3 regions of the Clostridioides sp. LIBA-7602 genome follow, and region 3 is predicted to be linked to each of the others. Evidence: riboswitches for the same ligand, from Rfam matches in the RefSeq annotation. Region 3 holds a riboswitch; each other region holds the start of a gene.
What was found. Region 3 has a riboswitch for S-adenosylmethionine ahead of ACTG45_RS06030 (homoserine dehydrogenase). Riboswitches for the same ligand answer to the same signal wherever they lie in the genome.
Positions count from the first base shown of each region.

Region 1: another riboswitch for S-adenosylmethionine. It lies ahead of ACTG45_RS09560 (O-acetylhomoserine aminocarboxypropyltransferase/cysteine synthase family protein); the one in region 3 lies ahead of ACTG45_RS06030 (homoserine dehydrogenase).
Region 2: another riboswitch for S-adenosylmethionine. It lies ahead of metK (methionine adenosyltransferase); the one in region 3 lies ahead of ACTG45_RS06030 (homoserine dehydrogenase).

Region 1 is NZ_CP196991.1:2,004,634-2,006,912, reverse strand. Features, by position in the region: gene ACTG45_RS09560 (O-acetylhomoserine aminocarboxypropyltransferase/cysteine synthase family protein) at 1-1,121, opposite strand, end outside; SAM riboswitch class I at 1,229-1,331, opposite strand; gene ACTG45_RS09555 (cation-translocating P-type ATPase) at 1,385-2,279, opposite strand, start outside.
Region 2 is NZ_CP196991.1:178,455-180,733, reverse strand. Features, by position in the region: gene metK (methionine adenosyltransferase) at 248-1,441, opposite strand; SAM riboswitch class I at 1,578-1,681, opposite strand; gene yyaC (spore protease YyaC) at 1,870-2,279, shown strand, end outside.
Region 3 is NZ_CP196991.1:1,252,896-1,255,174, forward strand. Features, by position in the region: gene obgE (GTPase ObgE) at 1-615, shown strand, start outside; gene ACTG45_RS06025 (YhbY family RNA-binding protein) at 645-1,013, shown strand; SAM riboswitch class I at 1,105-1,211, shown strand; gene ACTG45_RS06030 (homoserine dehydrogenase) at 1,314-2,279, shown strand, end outside.

The DNA.
Region 1 (2,279 bases), 750 kb from region 3:
ATAACGCATGTTCTTACATCTGAAACATGTGTAACTAAAGATGCTATCTGTAATTTCTCCACAAATTTCTTGGCATTTTCTAGCCCACCTCTTACTCCAAATGATAAAACTCCACTACATCCTTTTGATAGATATTTTTTCGCATTCTCATAATACTTGTTATCTTCAAGTCCTGGATAGTTAATCCAATCTACATTTTCGTGTTTTTCTAAAAATTTGGCTATTTTAAGTGCATTTTCACTATGTCTCTCCATTCTAAGGTGAAGTGTTTCAACATTTAAATTAGTAAGATATGCATTAAATGGACTTAAACAATTTCCATAATCTCTAAGTAGTTGAACTCGTGCCTTAGTTGCATATGCAGCATTTCCAAATTTTTGAGTATAACTTATTCCATGATATGTTGGGTCTGGTTCAACCAACTCTGGAAACTTCCCATTATCCCAGTTAAAGTTTCCTCCATCTACTATAATTCCTCCAACACTTGAAGCATGGCCATCTAAATACTTTGTAGTAGAATGAGTAACTATGTTTGCTCCATATTTTAGAGGATTACAAAGCACTGGTGATGCTAGTGAATTATCGACTATAAATGGAACATTCACTCTCTTAGCTACATTTGCTATTTTTTCAAAATCTATAACTTCAAGAGTTGGATTTGCAAGTGTTTCTGCAAACACAACTTTAGTGTTTTCATTTGCAAGTGCTACTATTTCATCCTCACTTGAGTCTAAGTCAAATGATATCAAATCTATTCCAAATTTTTTAAGACTAGGTCCTAATAAATTGAATGTTCCTCCATATACTTTTGAAGAACAAAGTATACTATCTCCTGATTTACATATATTTAAAACTGCTAACATATTTGCAGATTGACCTGATGACACAGCCACAGAAGATACTCCTCCTTCTAGTAGACTTATCTTTTCTTCAAAAGCTTGAATAGTAGGATTGCTTATTCTTGAATATATATGTCCATCAACTTTTAAGTCAAATAGTTCAGCAAGTTGGTCTATACTACTATATTTAAAAGTTGTACTTTGATATAAAGGTAAAACTCTTGGTTCTCCATTTCCTGGTTTGTAATTTCCTTGCACACATATTGTCTCTTTATTATACATTTTTGTATCCCCCTTAGATTTTAGTAAAAAATTAAACTATTTATCAGATGAGATTTAAAATAAATAAAGCCTGAGTATATAACTCAGGCTCTGTATAAGCTTAATTATACTCATCTCTCAGCTTTCGCCGCAGGATTTAGCACCAATGTATATAAATATACTGGTTGCCGGGTTTCATAGGGCCAGTCCCTCCACCTCTCTGGATAAGATTTATTTAATTTTTCTATGTTTTATATCTTATATATTTTTCCTAATTTTGTCAACTATTTTTTTAAAAATTTTCTTTTAATAAATTTTCCAACCTCTACTTGAACTACAGACATTATGGCTAAACTAATTGTTATAAGCCATTCTGAACCATTTAAAATAGTTAAATTGAATGCATTTCTAAAAACAGGTACAAATAGTATTACTGCTATTAGTAACGCAGAAGTTAAAAATGAAATTAAAAGAAATGGATTCTTACCATTATTTTTGTTAAACATGGAATCTGTATTTGAACGTTGGCTAAAAGCTCTTAACATTTGTGAAAATGCTAATACACAAAATGCCATTGTTTGACCTACAGCATGATTTTCTATATTAAGACCAATTTTATATGCTAAAATAGTCATTATTGCCACAAATATACCTTGAGTAGCTACTCTTTGTATAAGGTTCTTTTCAAATAAGGTAGTTGATTTTACTGGTTGGTGCTTCATTATATTTCTACTTGGTGGGTCAACTCCAAGCGCAAGGGCTGGAAGTGTAGCAGTTGCAAGGTTTACCCACAAAATATGAACTGCTAGAAGTGGAGTATCCCAATTTAATAATATTGCAACAAACAATGTAAGTATCTCTGCTATATTACCAACAAGTAAGAATTGTATAACTTTCTGTATATTTCTATATACACGTCTACCTTCTTTTATTGCATAAGCAATCGTTGTAAAGCTATCATCCATTAAAATCATATCAGAAGAATTTTTTGCAACGTCTGTACCACTTATACCCATAGCTATACCAATATCAGCAGATTTTAAGGCAGGAGAATCGTTTACTCCATCTCCAGTCATTGCTGGTACTTCTCCAATTCTTTTTAGAGATTGTATAATTCTAAGTTTATCAAATGGGGACACACGTGCAAATACTGTAGCTTTTTTAACAGCTTCATCTAGT
Region 2 (2,279 bases), 1.1 Mb from region 3:
TGATATTTCAATATATTTTTAATAATTTAACAGTAGTTAACACATTCTTAACCAGTTTTTAACATATATCCTATAATATGTATCAATTTGCCATAATATTATAAAACAAAATACACTAATCTAATTAAATACTGTTTGTTTATTATATGATGAGAAATTTACATTTATTAAAAATATTTAATCTACAATAAAAAAACTGTTAGAAAGTAATCTTAAAATTACATTCTAACAGTCTCTTAGTTAAAAATTATTCACCTAGAGCATCTTTTCTTAATTGCTCAACTTTGTCAATTTTTTCCCAAGGTAAATCTATATCAGTTCTACCAAAGTGACCATAAGCAGCAACTTTTTTGTAAAGTGGCTTTCTTAAATCTAAGTCTCTTATTATAGCTCCTGGTCTTAAATCAAAGTGTTTATTTACTAATTCAACAAGTTTTTCTTCTGAAACTTTACCTGTCCCAAAAGTATCTATAAATATAGACAGTGGTCTAGCTATACCTATAGCATATGCAAGTTCTATCTCACATTTATCTGCAAGGCCAGCTGCAACAATATTTTTCGCAACATATCTAGCTGCATAAGCAGCAGATCTATCAACTTTTGTAGGGTCTTTTCCTGAGAAAGCTCCTCCACCATGTCTAGAATATCCACCATAAGTATCTATTATTATTTTTCTTCCTGTAAGACCTGTATCTCCTTGAGGTCCTCCTATAACAAATCTTCCTGTTGGATTTATATAAATTTTAGTTTCTTCATCAAGTAATTCAGCTGGTATAACCTCTTTAATAACATGATTAATTATATCTTCTCTTATTTTATCATTTGATACTGTTTCACAATGTTGAGCTGATATAAGAACTGTATGTACTCTTACAGCTTTATTTCCTTCATATTCAACAGTAACTTGAGTTTTTCCATCTGGTCTTAAATAATCAACTAAACCTGTCTTTCTAACTTCTGTAAGTCTTCTTGATAATTTATGAGCCAAAGATATTGGAAGTGGCATTAATTCTGGAGTCTCATTGCATGCAAATCCAAACATTATACCTTGGTCTCCAGCTCCAACTTTTTCTATTTCTTCTTCTATCTCTTCTCCAGTCTTGCTTTCTAGACCTTCATCAACTCCCATAGCTATATCTCCAGATTGCTCATCTATAGAAGTTATAACTGCACAAGTATCACAGTCAAATCCATATTTTGCTCTTGTATATCCAATCTCTCTTACTGTTTCTCTTACCAGTTTAGGAATATCTACATAAGCAGATGTACTTATTTCTCCTGCTACTAAAACTAATCCAGTTGTAACTGTAGTTTCACAAGCTACTCTAGATTGTGGGTCTTTTTCTAATAATGCATCTAATATTGAATCTGATATTTGGTCACATATCTTATCAGGATGTCCTTCTGTAACTGATTCTGACGTAAATAAATGTCTTGCCATTTTTATTCCCCCTTATACATTCTTAATTTTTATTATAGGTTTTACCTTATTTTTAATTTTAGAAATTTTACTCAAAATAAAAAACCTCTCCTTTATAAGAAGAGGTTAATAATCGTAATTGTATACTAATTAACTGACCTCATCTTTCAAGACTTTTGTCTTGTAGGAATTAGCACCTTTTCCCATTTGGGTGGTTGCTGGGCTTCACAGGGCCTATCCCTCAGCCGCTCTTGATAAGGTAATCAAGATTTAAGTTTTGTTTTACTTTACTAGCTTACTATTTTTTTAAAATTTTGTCAAGATTTTTAGTCATATTTTTCCCATACCTTTTTTTGTAAGACAAATAAAATATTATCTCTATCTGAAATTTAAAGTTAGGTCTTTTTACTGTTTTTTATTCATATATTTTTTTGAAGGGGGTGTTCCTATTGTATTTAGCTAAAGTAAATTACAGCGATGATGATGTTATACAGATGCTAAGTTCAGTTCTAAAAACTATAATTAATGAAAATACGATTGTTGTTTGCATAGGAACAGACAGGGCTATAGGTGATACTTTAGGCCCTTTAGTTGGAACAATACTTAAGAACAGTAAATTTAAATACCCCGTTTACGGTACACTAGATAACCCTATTCACGCCTTAAACATATATGAGTCTTTAGATACTATAAAAAATACACATATGCAAGGTAACTTCTTGGCTATAGATGCTTGCTTGGGGTCGCAGAGTAACATAGGTAATATACAAATTAGAGAAGGACCTATCCTGCCCGGAAAAGGTGTTGGCAAAAAACTACCTCAAATAGGAAATTATTCTATAGTGGGAATTGTAGATAA
Region 3 (2,279 bases):
GAAGGTATAGGATTAGGGCATGAATTCCTAAGACATGTAGAGAGAACAAAGGTATTGATACATATTGTAGATATATCTGGACTAGAGGGTAGAGACCCTATTGAAGATTTTGACAAGATAAATGACGAACTTAGATTGTACAATGAAAAGCTTTCAAAGAGACCACAAGTTGTTGTTGCAAATAAGTTTGATATACTAGAAGATGAAAGTAAGTTTGATACATTTAAGAATGAGTTAGAAGGCAGAGGATATACAGTATTTAAAATATCTGCAGCAACTCGTCAAGGAATAGATGATGTAATAGCCTATGTCTCTAAACTTTTAAAAGAAGTAGAAGATGTGGAACTAGTTTCAGAAGAAGAAATGTACAGACCAGAACTTGATATTGGTACTGAAGAAGAATTGAGTATAGATATTGAAGATGGTGTGTATGTAGTTACAGGTAAAGCACTTAGAAGAATAATGTATTCTGTAAATTTTGATGATATGGAATCTCTTCAATATTTCCAAAAAGCTATGGAAAGTCAAGGTGTGTTTGATAGACTTAGAGAAATGGGAATAGAGGATGGAGATGTAGTTAGAATTTACGAATTGGAATTTGAATTTTACAATTAATTTTAGTATAGGATTATAGAGGTGAGGATATGTTAAAAGGAAAACAAAGAGCGTATTTAAGATCTTTGGCAAATACTTTAAAACCTACTACACAAATTGGTAAAGAAGGTGTCACAGAAAGTTTCTTAGAGCAATTAGATGATATGTTAAGAGTTAGAGAATTAGTAAAAGTTACTATACTAGAAAATGCAGGTCTTGATGCTAAAGAAACTGCTAATGCAGTATGTGAAGCTTTAAGAGCTGAATTTGTGCAAGCTATTGGTTTTAAATTTACTATTTATAAGAGAAATGTTGAGGAACCTAAGATACTTTTCCCAGGACATGAACAGGCAAAAGCCAAGGTTAAAAATAATAATGTTACAAAAAAAGGTAAACCAACTAAAAGAGCAGCTAGATAATAGTATATATTCTTTTAGTAAAATAAGTTAAAAAAATAGTGACAATTGGCAAAAATTGTATTATACTATTAAACATAAATTTAAATTAGCAATCTTATCAAGAGAGGCAGAGGGACTGGCCCTATGAAGCCCGGCAACCAGTATATTTTATTATACATTGGTGCTAAATCCTGCAGCAGTTATGCTGAAAGATGAGTATAAACCCGTCATATGGCTTGAGTTTATACTCAAGCTTTTTTAATTAGTATATTTATACATATAAATAATTTAATATAATCAAAATGATGGGGGTATGTAACAGTGAAGATAGCAATATTAGGGTATGGAACAGTAGGAAGTGGATTAATTGATTTAATAGAAAATAATACTTCAAAAAGAGATATAGAAATAGTTGGAATTTTAGTTAAAAATAAAGAGAAACATAAGTCTAAAAAGTATTTTGATAAGATAACAACAGATATAGAAGATATATTTGATAAGGATATTGATATACTAGTTGAAGTAATTGGAGGATTGAATCCAGCTTTTGATTATGTAACAAGAGCATTAAATAAAAAAATACATGTAGTAACAGCCAATAAAGACTTGCTTGCAGAGAGAGGTAGCGACCTTATAGAATTAGCCAATTTAAATGATGTTAGCATTAAATTTGAAGCATCTGTAGCAGGTGGTATTCCAGTTTTAAAGCCATTGATAGAATCATTAGAAGGTAATAATATAAAGAGTATAAATGCTATTTTGAATGGAACTTGTAATTTTATATTATCAAAGATGTATGATGAAAATCTACCGTATGATGTAGCTTTAAAACAAGCACAAGAATTGGGATTTGCAGAAGTTAACCCAGATGCAGATGTTTTAGGATATGATAGTGCTAGAAAACTATCTATATTATCTACTTTATCTTATGGAAAAATAGTATATTGGAAAGATTTATTATTAGAAGGAATAACTTCAATAGATGAAAAAGATATAGAATACGCAAAAAAATTAAATTGTAAGATAAAATTAGTTGCTAGAAGTAAGTATGAATCAGGAGAAGTAAGTGGGTTTGTTAGACCAGCATTGGTTGATAATGATAATATGCTTTCAAAAATAGATAATGAGTTTAATGTAGTGATTCTAGTAGGTGATTCAGTAGGTGAACTTTCTTTTGTGGGTAAAGGAGCTGGAAGAGGTGCAACAGGTAGTGCTGTCTATGCTGATATTATAGATATAATAGATAATAGAAATGCAAATATAAAATCTTTCTCAAAAGGAAAGTTG